3 regions of the Kluyvera chengduensis genome follow, and region 3 is predicted to be linked to each of the others. Evidence: predicted binding sites of a transcription regulator. Region 3 holds the regulator's gene; each other region holds the start of a gene.
The links. The regulator PurR, encoded in region 3, represses purine synthesis genes. The targets are predictions, from matches to a motif close to CANGCAAACGTTTGCNTG.
Positions count from the first base shown of each region.

Region 1: the regulator PurR is predicted to act here: its motif matches at 2,537-2,554, upstream of gcvT (glycine cleavage system aminomethyltransferase GcvT).
Region 2: the regulator PurR is predicted to act here: its motif matches at 2,852-2,869, upstream of purT (formate-dependent phosphoribosylglycinamide formyltransferase).

Region 1 covers NZ_JBIQOI010000005.1:13,506-18,031, forward strand. The annotation lists gene ubiH (2-octaprenyl-6-methoxyphenyl hydroxylase) at 1-998, shown strand, start outside; gene ubiI (FAD-dependent 2-octaprenylphenol hydroxylase) at 1,019-2,221, shown strand; gene gcvT (glycine cleavage system aminomethyltransferase GcvT) at 2,614-3,708, shown strand; gene gcvH (glycine cleavage system protein GcvH) at 3,735-4,124, shown strand; gene gcvP (aminomethyl-transferring glycine dehydrogenase) at 4,246-4,526, shown strand, end outside.
Region 2 covers NZ_JBIQOI010000001.1:743,697-748,222, reverse strand. The annotation lists gene exoX (exodeoxyribonuclease X) at 20-679, shown strand; gene ptrB (oligopeptidase B) at 680-2,731, opposite strand; gene purT (formate-dependent phosphoribosylglycinamide formyltransferase) at 2,909-4,087, shown strand; gene ACH1XZ_RS03440 (bifunctional 4-hydroxy-2-oxoglutarate aldolase/2-dehydro-3-deoxy-phosphogluconate aldolase) at 4,163-4,526, opposite strand, start outside.
Region 3 covers NZ_JBIQOI010000002.1:112,246-116,771, forward strand. The annotation lists gene ACH1XZ_RS06140 (MFS transporter) at 1-1,021, opposite strand, end outside; gene cydH (cytochrome bd-I oxidase subunit CydH) at 1,182-1,271, opposite strand; gene purR (HTH-type transcriptional repressor PurR) at 1,567-2,592, shown strand; gene punR (DNA-binding transcriptional activator PunR) at 2,611-3,522, opposite strand; gene punC (purine nucleoside transporter PunC) at 3,636-4,526, shown strand, end outside.

The sequences.
Region 1 (4,526 bases), on a different contig from region 3:
CGAAGGTCAACCTCTGGCAGGCGATTGCCGACTGTGCCACGCCGATTACCACCGTTCACGTCAGCGACCGCGGTCACGCGGGTTTTGTCACCCTTGATGCACAAGATTATCGCCTGTCTGCGCTTGGCAACGTGGTTGAGCTGCACGACGTGGGCCAGCGGCTGTTCGGCCTACTGCGCCATGCGCGCGGTGTCACGCTGCATTGCCCATCACGTGTGGCTCAGGTTGAGCGCCAGGCTGATGGTGTGAGCGTGACGTTGGATAACGGCGAAACGCTGCACGGCAAACTGCTGGTTGCTGCCGATGGCTCGCGCTCCACGCTCGGCGAGCAGTGCGGTATTGCCTGGCAGCAGGAGCCGTATAATCAGGTGGCGGTGATTGCTAACGTCTCCACCGCCGTGCCGCATCAGGGACGGGCGTTTGAACGCTTTACCGAGCATGGCCCTATCGCCATGCTGCCGATGTCGCAGAATCGCTGCTCGCTGGTGTGGTGCCATCCGCTGGCGCGCCATGACGATGTACTCAATTGGTCAGACGCTGAGTTTTGCCAGGCGCTACAGAACGCGTTCGGCTGGCGTTTAGGCCGAATTACCCACGCTGGCGCGCGCAGCGTTTACCCACTGTCGCTGACCACCGCAACCCGAACGGTATCGCACCGCCTGGCGCTAGTGGGCAACGCGGCGCAGACGTTACATCCCATTGCCGGACAAGGTTTTAACCTCGGCATGCGTGACGTGATGACGCTGGCGGAACATCTGGCGAGCGCGTACGAGGCCAATCAGGATATCGGCGACTACTCGCTGCTGTGTCATTATCAGCGTCAGCGTGCACAAGACAAAGCGGCCACGATTGGCGTCACCGACGGGCTGGTGCATCTGTTCGCCAACCGCTGGGCGCCACTGGTGGCCGGGCGCAACGTGGGCCTGATGACAATGGAATTATTTACCCCTGCACGCGATGTGCTGGCGCAGCGGACGCTGGGCTGGGTCGCCCGCTAATCAGCAGTTAAGGAGTTAATGTGCAAAGTGTTGATGTTGCCATCGTAGGCGGTGGAATGGTTGGGCTGGCGGTGGCCTGCGGTTTACAGGGCAGCGGCCTGCGGGTTGCCGTGCTGGAACAGTCGCTTCCGCAGGCGCTTGCCGCCGATGCGCCGCCTGCGCTGCGCGTCTCCGCCATCAATGCGGGCAGCGAAAAGCTGCTCACCAAACTGGACGTCTGGTCGGCCATCGTGGCCCAGCGCGCCAGCTGCTATCACGGCATGGAAGTGTGGGATAAAGACAGCTTTGGCCGCATTGCGTTTGATGACCGCAGCATGGGCTACAGTCATCTCGGCCATATCGTTGAAAACGCGGTGATTCACCACGCGCTGTGGCAGAAAGCCGAGCGCAGTAGTGACATCACGCTGATGGCTCCTGCAGAACTTCAACAGGTGGTCTGGGGCGAGAACGAAGCGTTCCTGACGCTGAAAGACGGCAATATGCTGACTGCGCGTCTGGTGGTCGGCGCAGACGGCGCGAACTCCTGGCTGCGCAGTAAAGCGGATATTCCGCTGACCTTCTGGGACTATCGTCACCACGCGCTGGTGGCAACCGTTCGCACCGAAGAGCCGCACGACGCCGTTGCGCGTCAGAGCTTCCACGGCGACGGCATTCTGGCCTTCCTGCCGCTCTCCGACCCACATCTTTGTTCGATAGTCTGGTCGCTGTCGCCGCAGGAAGCAGAACGGATGCAGCAGGCCGATGACGCTGAATTTAACCAGAAGCTGAATATCGCCTTTGATAACCGCCTGGGGCTGTGCAAGGTAGAGAGCGAACGTCAGGTATACCCGTTGACCGGTCGCTATGCGCGTCAGTTTGCCGCTCACCGCCTGGCGCTGGTTGGCGATGCGGCGCACACCATCCACCCTTTGGCTGGGCAGGGCGTAAACCTGGGCTTTATGGACGCCGCCGAGCTGATTGAAGAGCTGCGTCGTCTGCATACGCAGGGCAAAGATATCGGTCAGCATTTCTATCTGCGTCGCTACGAGCGTAGCCGTAAGCACAGCGCCGCGCTGATGCTGGCGGGCATGCAGGGTTTCCGCGAGCTGTTTGCCGGCGAAAACCCGGCGAAAAAACTGCTGCGCGATCTCGGTCTTGCGCTGGCCGATACGCTACCCGGCGTGAAGCCGCAGCTGATTCGTCAGGCGATGGGGCTGAACGACCTCCCTGAGTGGCTTCGTTAAGTCGCTCACACTTTTACTCCCGGTGGTTCTACCGGGAGTCTCCTTCCTCATTTGAAAAATTCTAATTTCACGCCATTTTTCGCATTAGTTTTATTAATCCATGCGTTTTCATGTTACGGAAAATTCGCCCTGTTTTACGCATAAAATATTATCTTATGCTGAATCATTAACCGTTGTTGTTAATTAAATGTGGCGTATTTCGCTTTTTTGCAGTTGATTCCTCTGTATTATTTTTCGCGACTTTTGGTCATAAGCTAATGTGATGTCCCCTTTTTCAGGATGGTTTACCACGATGTTCGGTGGTAAGTTCAGGGAAAAGAGAACGTTTGCGTCGGTGCCCGAATGGGCGTCGGCGTTTGGTTTTGTGGTGCGATATATTCAACGAGGACATGATGGCTCAACAAACGCCTTTGTATGACCAGCACGTGTTATGTGGCGCGCGTATGGTGGATTTTCACGGCTGGATGATGCCGCTGCACTATGGCTCACAGATTGATGAGCACCACGCGGTGCGTACCGATGCCGGAATGTTTGATGTGTCGCACATGACCATCGTTGACCTGCACGGGCCGCGGACCAGAGAGTTTCTACGCTACCTGCTGGCAAATGACGTTGCCAAGCTCACCAAGCCCGGCAAGGCGCTCTACAGCGGTATGCTGAATGCATCGGGCGGCGTGATTGATGACCTCATCGTCTACTACCTCACCGAAGATTATTTCCGCCTCGTCGTAAACTCCGCCACCCGCGAAAAAGACCTCTCCTGGATTACCCAACACGCTGAACCTTATGCCATCGATATCACCGTCCGTGATGACCTGTCGCTGATTGCCGTACAGGGGCCGAACGCGCAGGCGAAAGCGGGCACGCTCTTCACCGATGAGCAGCGTCACGCCGTGGAAGGCATGAAGCCGTTCTTTGGCGTGCAGGCGGGTGACTTCTTTATTGCGACCACTGGCTATACCGGTGAAGCGGGTTATGAAATCGCCCTGCCAAAAGCGCAGGCCGCTGATTTCTGGCAGAAGCTGGTGCAGGCGGGCGTGAAGCCTTGCGGCCTGGGCGCGCGCGATACGCTGCGTCTGGAAGCCGGGATGAACCTGTACGGTCAGGAAATGGACGAAAGCGTTTCTCCGCTGGCGGCCAACATGGGCTGGACCATCGCCTGGGAACCGGCAGACCGCAACTTTATTGGTCGCGACGTGCTGGAACTGGAACGTGAAAAAGGCACCGAACAATTGGTCGGTCTGGTGATGACCGAAAAAGGCGTGCTGCGCGGTGAACTGCCGGTGCGCTTTACCGATGCACATGGCAACGCCTGCGAAGGTGTGATCACCAGCGGGACTTTCTCGCCAACCTTAGGCCATAGTATTGCGCTGGCTCGCGTCCCGGCTGGGATTGGCGAGACGGCGATCGTGCAGATCCGCAACCGCGAAATGCCGGTCAAAGTCACGAAACCTATTTTTGTGCGTAACGGCAAGGCCGTCGCGTAAGCCTTTTTTATTCTGGAGATTTTTTGATGAGCAACGTACCAGCAGAACTGAAATACAGTAAAGAACACGAATGGCTGCGCAAAGAAGCTGACGGCAGTTACGCCGTTGGCATCACCGAACACGCACAGGAATTACTGGGCGATATGGTCTTCGTTGACCTGCCGGAAGTCGGCGCGACCGTTAGCGCGGGCGACGACTGCGCCGTGGCGGAATCCGTTAAAGCGGCATCCGATATCTATGCACCAATCAGCGGTGAGATCGTTGCCGTAAACGAAGAGCTGGGTGACTCGCCGGAGCTGGTGAACAGCGAACCGTACGCGGGTGGCTGGATCTTCAAGATCAAAGCCAGCGACGAAGCGGAAGTTGCCGCGCTGCTGGATGCGACCGCATACGAAGCATTATTAGAAGACGAGTAAGGTTGTGCCGGATGGCACGGCGTTTATCCGGCCTACATCCCGTAGGCCCGGTAAGCGAAGCGCCACCGGGCAGGTCAGTTAGACAATCACGATTCACCGCACGTTTCAGGAACCATCGCTCATGACACAGACTTTAAGCCAGCTTGAAAACCGTGGCGCGTTTATTGAACGTCACATCGGGCCGGATGCCCAGCAGCAGCAAGAGATGCTCAAAACAGTTGGCGCGGATTCATTAAACGCACTGATTGCGCAGATCGTGCCGAAAGATATCCAGCTTGCTACGCCGCCGCAGGTAGGTGAGGCCACCACAGAATTCGCCGCACTGGCGGAGCTGAAGGCCATTGCCGGTCGCAACAAGCGCTTTAAGTCATACATTGGCATGGGCTACACCCCGGTACAGTT
Region 2 (4,526 bases), on a different contig from region 3:
TTTTAGGCCGGAGTTTGCCATGCTGCGCGTAATCGATACAGAAACCTGTGACCTACAAGGAGGCGTCGTCGAGATAGCCTCCGTCGATGTCATTGACGGTAAAATCGTCAACCCGATGAGTCATCTGGTTCGCCCGGACCGCCCTATCAGCCCGCAGGCGATGGCCATCCACCGGATCACCGAAGAGATGGTGGCCGACAAACCGTGGATTGAAGACGTGGTGCCGTTTTACCAGGGAAGCCCGTGGTATGTCGCCCACAATGCGAGCTTCGACCGCCGCGTCTTGCCTGAAATGAACGGCGAGTGGATCTGTACCATGAAGATGGCCCGCCGCCTGTGGCCGGGCATCAAGTACAGCAATATGGCGCTGTATAAATCACGCAAGCTGAGCGTGGCGACACCGCCGGGCCTGCATCATCACCGCGCGCTGTACGACTGCTATATCACCGCGTCGTTGCTGATTGATATTATGCAGGTGTCAGGCTGGACGCCGGATCAAATGGTAGACGTCACCGGCCGACCAGCGCTACTGCGTACCTTTACCTTCGGCAAGTACCGCGGGCAGGAAGTGGCGGAAGTGGCGAAAAACGATCCGGGCTACCTGCGCTGGCTGTTTAACAACCTCGACCGCATGAGCCCGGAACTGCGCGTAACGCTTAAACACTATCTCGAGCAGTAATTAACGCTCGGATTGCCCCGGCAACGTTCCCTGCGCCAGGGCAATCAGGAACGCAAACTCCAGCGCCACGCCTTCATAGCTTTTATAGCGTCCGGACTTCCCGCCGTGACCGGAGTCCATCTCGGTGCACAGCAGCAACAGATTGTCATCTACCTTCAGCTCACGCAGCTTAGCGACCCATTTTGCCGGTTCCCAGTACTGCACCTGGGAATCATGCAGCCCCGATGTCACCAGCAAATGCGGATAAACCTGCGCCCTCACGTTGTCGTATGGACTGTAGGATTTCATATAGTGATAGTAGGTTTCTTCCTGCGGATTGCCCCACTCTTCAAATTCGCCGGTGGTTAGCGGAATCGACTCGTCCAGCATGGTGGTCACGACATCAACGAACGGCACTTGAGCCACGACGCCGTGGAACAGGTCGGGACGTTCATTTATCACCGTGCCCATCAACATGCCACCCGCGCTACCGCCCATGCCATAGCACAGCGAGGGGTCGCCGTAGCCTTTGGCCAACAGCGCTTCAGTGGCATCAAGATAATCGTTGAAGGTATTTTTCTTCTTAAGGAATTTCCCCTCTTCGTACCATAACTGCCCCAGTTCACCGCCGCCGCGAATATGGGCGATGGCAAAGACAAAGCCGCGGTCAAGCAGACTTAATCGACTGCTGCTGAAGTCGGCGTCCATGCTGGCACCGTAAGAACCGTAGCCGTAAACCAACAGCGGGTTTTTACCCCGACGGAAATGTTCATGGCGGTAAACCAGTGAAACCGGGACCTCTACGCCGTCACGTGCGGTAATCCAAAGACGCTCACTGCGATAACGGCTGGCATCAAAACCTTTCACCTCCTGCTGCTTCAGCACGCGGCGTTCTCCGCTGTCCATATCCAACTCAAACAGCGTGTCAGGGGTGGTCATCGACGAGTAGCCATAGCGCAGACAGGCCGTTTCCGGTTCCGGGTTGTAGGCAATCCACGTCACGTAGGCTGGGTCATCAAAGGCGATGGCCGTTTCCTGCTGGCGATGACGATGGATCTGGCGCAGGCTGGTTAAACCACGCTGCCGCTCTTCTACCACCAGCCAGTCACGAAACAGCGTGAAGTCTTCCAGCATCACCGCATCGCGTGGCGCAATGAGGGTTTGCCAGTCAGCCTCTTCCCAGGATTCACTGCGATATAAACCGAAGTTTTTGCCATCGCGGTTAGAACGCAGGTAAAACTGATTTTGATAATGATCGAGGCTGTACTCATGGTCTTTACGACGCGGCGCAAAGACGCGCGGCTGGGCGTTTGCCTGGTCGGCATCGAGCAACAGCATTTCGCTGGTCGTGGTACTTGAGAGCACAATCACCACGTACTGGCGCGAAGAGGTCTTGTGCAGGCTGACGTAAAAGGTCTCGTCCTGCTCCTCATAGATAAGTTCATCTTGTTCCGTAGATGCCCCAACCTGATGCCGCCAGACCTGCCACGGCAGCAGCGTCGTGGGGTGCTGACGAACGTAGTAAAGCACGCGGGAGTCATTTGACCACACCACGCCCGGTGAGACCTCGTCAATCACTTCCGGCAGCCAGGTTTCATTTTTCAGATGACGAATGCGCAGACTGTACTGACGGCGGGAAAGGAAATCTTCGGTCACCGCCAGCAGGTTATTATCCGGCGCCACGTTCAACCCGCCCAGGGTATAAAACTCGCTGTGCGCCGCCCGCTTATTTTCATCAATCAGCAATGTCCATTCATCACTGTCTAACGCCTGACGCTGATACATCGCATATTCGCGTCCCGGCTCAAAAACCTGGCGGTAGCGATAGCCATTTTTGATATAAGGCGCGGAGACCTCACGCGGGGGGATCCTGTCGACAATCTCTTTCAGCACGCGATCCTGCAGACTGCGCTGGGAGGACATCACTTCACGCCCGTAGGTATTTTCCTGCTGTAAATAGTCAAGCACCGCCGGTTTGGTGCGGGTGTCATCGCGAAGCCAATAGTAGTTATCGACGCGCGTATCACCATGCAATGTCATGGTGTGGGGTATCCGTTTCGCTTTAGGTGGCATCTCGTTATTCTTCTTGTTGTGTTAATTCATTATTAAGCCTGGCAAAAGTCGCGCTCATTGCCAACTTAACCGCTGTCCTCATCCTACGTTTCATCCGCCTTTTTCGCCACTCGCAAGACAGACGCAAACGTTTTCGTTTATAATGCGCCAAACTTTGGATAGACGGTGGAATGGGTAATGACGTTATTAGGAACAGCTTTGCGTCCCGCTGCGACGCGCGTAATGCTTCTGGGTTCAGGTGAGTTAGGGAAAGAAGTGGCGATCGAATGCCAGCGCTTAGGCATCGAAGTGATCGCCGTCGATCGTTACGCCGATGCGCCAGCGATGCACGTCGCGCACCGCGCTTACGTTATCAATATGCTTGATGGCAACGTACTGAAAGCGCTGGTTGCGCAGGAAAAACCGCACTTTATCGTGCCGGAAATCGAAGCCATCGCCACGGATACGCTGATTGAGCTTGAGCAGGCGGGCCAGAAGGTAGTGCCGTGCGCACTGGCGACCAAACTGACGATGAACCGCGAAGGCATTCGCCGTCTGGCGGCGGAAACCCTCAAGCTTCCAACCTCCGCCTACCACTTTGCTGATAGCGAAGCGCAGTTCCGCGAGGCAGTCACCGATATTGGTCTGCCGTGCATTGTGAAACCCGTGATGAGTTCATCCGGCAAGGGCCAGACCTTTATTCGCCGTGAAGATCAGCTGGCGCAGGCCTGGCAGTATGCGCAGGAAGGCGGTCGCGCCGGTGCTGGCCGGGTAATTGTGGAAGGCGTGGTTAATTTTGATTTCGAAATCACACTGCTGACCGTTAATGCCGTCGATGGCGTCCACTTCTGCGCCCCTGTCGGCCACCGTCAGGAGGATGGTGACTATCGTGAATCCTGGCAGCCGCAGCAGATGAGCGAGTTGGCGCTGTCGCGCGCGCAGGAGATCGCCCGCGAGGTGGTGCTGGCGCTGGGCGGATACGGTCTGTTCGGTGTCGAGCTGTTTGTGTGTGGTGATGATGTGGTATTCAGCGAAGTGTCCCCTCGCCCACACGATACCGGCATGGTGACGCTGATTTCGCAGGATGTGTCGGAATTTGCTCTGCACGTCCGCGCTTTCCTTGGCCTGCCGATTGGTGCCATTCGCCAGTACGGCCCGTCCGCTTCTGCGGTACTGCTGCCGACGCTGACCAGCCGCAACGTCACCTTTGATAAGGTACAAAATGCGCTGGATGCTGGCGTACAGCTGCGTTTGTTCGGCAAACCGGATATTGCGGGTTCTCGTCGCATGGGCGTCGCGCTGGCAACGGCAGACAGCGTTGAAGCAGCCGTGGAACGCGCCAAAATCGCCGCGGCGGCAGTCGTGGTTCAGGGATAAGAAAAAAGGCGGGCTGCTTACGCATACCCGCCCTTTTTTGCTTACCCGGCTATCAGGCCGAGTGCAGCGAACACCTTACAGCTTCGCGCCTTCAACGGCTTCGCGTGCCAGTTTAGTGATGCGATCGTAATCGCCTGCTTCCAGCGCGTCAGCCGGAACCAGCCAGGAGCCGCCGATGCACAGAACGCTTTTCAGCGCCAGGTAGTCACGGTAGTTCGCAGGAGAGATACCGCCGGTTGGGCAGAAACGAATCTGGGAGAATGGACCCGCGATCGCCTGCAGCGCTTTCACGCCGCCGTTCGCTTCAGCCGGGAAGAATTTGAACTCTTTCAGGCCGTGTTCCATACCCAGCATCAGTTCAGACACGGAGCAGATACCTGGGATCAGTGGAATGGTGCCCGCGGTAGCTGCTTTCAGCAGGTTGTCAGTCAGGCCTGGG
Region 3 (4,526 bases):
CCAGTGCGTTACCCAGGTTAAACGCCCCGATATTCACCGAGGAAGAAAGGCCTGGTGCTTCGTGAGCCACGCGCATCACGCGCATTTGCAGCGGTGGCACCACCGCGAAGGTTGCCGCACCCCAGACCACCATGCTGAACGCCGCACCTACCTGCGTTTGCGCAAGGAAAGGTATGGCCAGCATAATCACCATCAGCAAGCCGAGGAAGCCTTTCAGCGTCCCGCTCACCGAGCGGTCTGCGAATTTACCGCCAAGGTAGTTACCGATAGAGAAGCCTACGCCAATCAGCACCAGCATCAGGGTAATAAAGCCCGGAGTGGCGTGAGTGATGGTACGCAGCACCGGAGAAATATAGGTATAGAGTGTAAACATCGCGCCCGCGCCCAGCACGGTGGTTAACAGCGCTGATAGTACCTGCGGACGCACCAGCACCGACAGTTCGCGTTTCACGTCCGGTTTTTCGCCCGCCCCGCCCTTCGGCAGCGAGAACCACAGACCCAGAATCGCGATAATGCCAAGCCCGGCGGTCGCCAGGAACGACATGCGCCAGCCGATGGTTTCGCCCAGCCACGTCGCGGCAGGCACACCACCAATATTCGCGATAGTCAGCCCCATAAACATGGTGGCTACTGCGCTCGCCTGTTTATGTTTTGGCACGACACTCGCCGCCACCACCGAGCCCAGACCGAAGAATGCGCCATGATTAAGGCTGGTAATAATGCGCGACAACAGCAGCGTGGTGTAATCCGGCGCAATGGCAGAGAGCACGTTGCCGAGGGTAAAAATCGCCATCAGAAAAATCAGCGCATTACGACGAGCACGATGAGAAAGCAGCAGCGTCATCAACGGCGCACCGACCATCACGCCGACCGCATAGGCGCTGATCAGCATCCCAGCCGCAGGAATGGAGACGTCCACCCCTTTAGCGATGACCGGCAAAAGCCCCATCGGCGAGAACTCGGTGGTGCCGATGCCAAAGGCACCGACGGCTAACGCCAGTAAGGGGAAGTTAATTTTCATGCTTAAGCTCCGATTGGCCGCACCACAGACGCGGCATAAGGACATAATGCAAAAGCATGACATCAATCACAGAAAAACAGAAGTGTGCAAAACAGCAAAAGATTATTGCGAATCAGGTAATAATCTAACAGGAGGGAGCGGACGCTCCCTCGCAGAGGAATTAGTGCAGAACAGCAGTCAACGCGGCGGCGACAATCAGCGCCAGCGTAATAACGGTGGTAGAGAGCGACAGCTTAAGTTCGGTACTCATCAATTTTTTCTCCTTTTTATTTCCACAGCAAAACTGAGCTAACTCATTTTTGCACAGTATTGCGCAAAAATCTTCACAGTTTTAGCAGGATGTTGGTTTTTGCTCTTCCACTTTGCGCCAGGATAAGTCAAAATTCGACGCTTATTTATAAGCGTACCGGCCATTGACCCCCTCCTGTCGTCCTGTATCGTTTTCCCGGCGAATCGCAATCCATAAAATTGCGTCAGGGTGTGTGAAGGCAAACGTTTTCCTTTCGATTTTATCAGGGGCAGGCCAGGGTCTGGAGTGAGATGGAATGGCAACTATTAAAGATGTAGCGAAGCGCGCAAACGTTTCCACTACAACCGTATCACATGTAATTAACAAGACGCGTTTTGTGGCTGAAGAGACACGTGAAGCCGTCTGGGCGGCTATTAAAGAGCTGCACTACTCGCCAAGCGCCGTTGCCCGTAGTCTCAAGGTCAACCACACCAAATCGATTGGCTTATTGGCAACCAGCAGCGAAGCGGCCTACTTTGCCGAAATTATCGAAGCTGTTGAGAAAAACTGCTTTGAGAAAGGCTATACCCTAATTTTGGGCAACGCCTGGAACAACCTGGAAAAGCAGCGCGCCTACCTGTCAATGATGGCGCAAAAGCGCGTTGATGGCCTGCTGGTCATGTGCTCTGAATACCCAGAGTCGCTGCTGACGATGCTGGAAGAGTACCGTCACATCCCGATGGTCGTGATGGACTGGGGTGAAGCCAAAGCGGACTTTACCGACTCCGTTATCGATAACGCCTTTGAAGGGGGTTACACCGCGGGCCGTTACTTGATTGAGCGCGGGCACCGCGACATTGGCGTGATCCCAGGTCCTCTGGAGCGTAACACCGGCGCTGGCCGTCTGGCGGGCTTTATGAAGGCCATGGAAGAAGCGCAAATTAACGTGCCAGCCAACTGGATTGTGCAGGGTGACTTTGAGCCTGAGTCAGGCTATCGCGCGATGCAACAAATCCTGTCACAGCATCCGCGCCCTACCGCTATCTTCTGCGGCGGCGACATTATGGCGATGGGTGCCCTGTGTGCGGCCGATGAAATGGGGCTACGCGTACCGCAGGATATTTCGCTGATCGGTTATGACAACGTGCGCAACTCTCGTTTCTTCACCCCAGCACTGACCACTATTCATCAGCCGAAAGATTCACTCGGCGAAACGGCCTTCAATATGCTGATGGATCGTATCGTCAGCAAGCGCGAGACGTCGCAATCGATTGAGGTGCATCCGCGTCTCATCGAACGTCGCTCCGTAGCCGACGGTCCGTTCCGCGACTACCGCCGCTAAGCGTTACCCACGGACACCCTACTCGGGTGTCCGTAACCACTCTTCATTTAACGTCTCGCTATCCCCCAGATACTCCAGCAGCCAGTTCAAGGCCGGCGACGCTTCGCTTTGCTGCCACGTCAGACAACAGGCGGCATCCGGGAACGGGTTTTCAAGCTGTAACACTACCCACTCTCCGCTTTCCAGCCACGGCTGCGCCTGATGTCCAGGCACCATTGCCGCGCAAAGCCCGGCCGAGATACAGGTTTCCGCAGAGGCCCAATCCGGTACGACCACACGTTTCTGGTTATCAAGCAGCCAGGTCGTACGCTTCGGCAGAGATCGCGACGTATCTTCCCGCACCAGCGACGGCCAGTTGCGCAACACGTCGTCGCTAAGCGGACCGTCCATCCGGGCCAACGGATGCGTGCTGGCAACCACACAGTGCCAGTTGAGCATCCCCATATCGCGGAACGCGAATCGACCGCCGACCGGAATCGCCTGGGTGGCGCCAATCGCCAGCTCCACACGACCGTCAGCCAGCGCATCCCAGACGCCGTTGAATACTTCCTGGTAAACAATCAGTTCCACATCGCTGAAATGCCGATAGAAATCGACGATGAGCTGACGAGTACGCTGAGGCTTCACGATATTATCGACAGCAATTGCCAACTGTCCGCGCCAGCCGTTAGCGATTTGCTGGCACTGCTGACGGGTGATCTGCATTTTTTTGATAACAGATCGTCCTTCCTTCAAAAACCACGCCCCCGCTGGGGTGAGTTCTACGTCGCGATGACGTCGTTCAAACAGCGGCACGGCGAGCCACTCCTCAAGCTGGCGTACCGTGTAGCTCACCGCAGAAGGCACGCGGTGTAATTCCTGCGCCGCGGCGCTAAAGCTGCCGTTGCGCGCGACTGCATCAACCACTTCCAGAGAATATTCAGACCACATTTTTTGCCTTCAAATATTTTGAATCCATGACGCAAATATTAGCGTTTCACAAGCCGTTATGCACTCTCTACACTCAGCGGCATCGTTTACTCATGATAAAAAGGGCGAAGTTTATGCAACCTGGGAAAGGATTTTTAGTCTGGCTCGCGGGATTGAGCGTATTAGGATTTCTGGCCACCGATATGTATCTCCCGGCTTTTGCCGCCATTCAGGAAGACCTGCAAACGCCGGCCTCCGCCGTTAGTGCGAGCCTCAGCCTGTTTCTGGCCGGCTTCGCCGTCGCACAACTGTTGTGGGGACCGCTGTCGGATCGCTATGGTCGTAAGCCTATTCTGTTGACGGGGTTAACCATTTTTGCGGTCGGCTGCATCGGTATGCTGTGGGTGCGCGATGGCACCACGCTGTTAGTGCTGCGCTTTGTACAGGCCGTTGGTGTCTGTGCCGCCGCGGTGACCTGGCAGGCAATGGTCACCGATTACTATCCGGCCCAGCGTACTAACCGTATTTTTGCCACCATCATGCCGCTGGTTGGGCTATCACCGGCGCTCGCCCCGCTGCTGGGTAGCTGGCTGCTGGCACACTTTGACTGGCAGGCTATTTTCGCCACGCTGTTTATTATCACGCTGCTTCTGATGCTGCCCGCATTCCGCCTGAAACCGGCCCACAAAAAGCACGCGGTGAGCGAAGATAAGCTCACCTTTATGCGTCTGTTACGCAGCAAAGACTATCGCGGCAACGTGCTTATCTACGCCGCCTGTTCGGCAAGCTTCTTCGCCTGGCTTACCGGTTCGCCGTTTATTCTCCATGAGATGGGCTACAGCCCAACGGTAATTGGCCTGAGCTATGTACCGCAAACCATCGCCTTCCTGATTGGCGGCTACGGCTGTCGCGCCGCGCTACAAAAATGGCGTGGGGCACAAATGCTGCCATGGCTTTTGGTTATATACGCGCTGAGCGTGGTGGGCACCTGGGCCGTAGGTCTGGCAGAAAATGCGTCACTGACC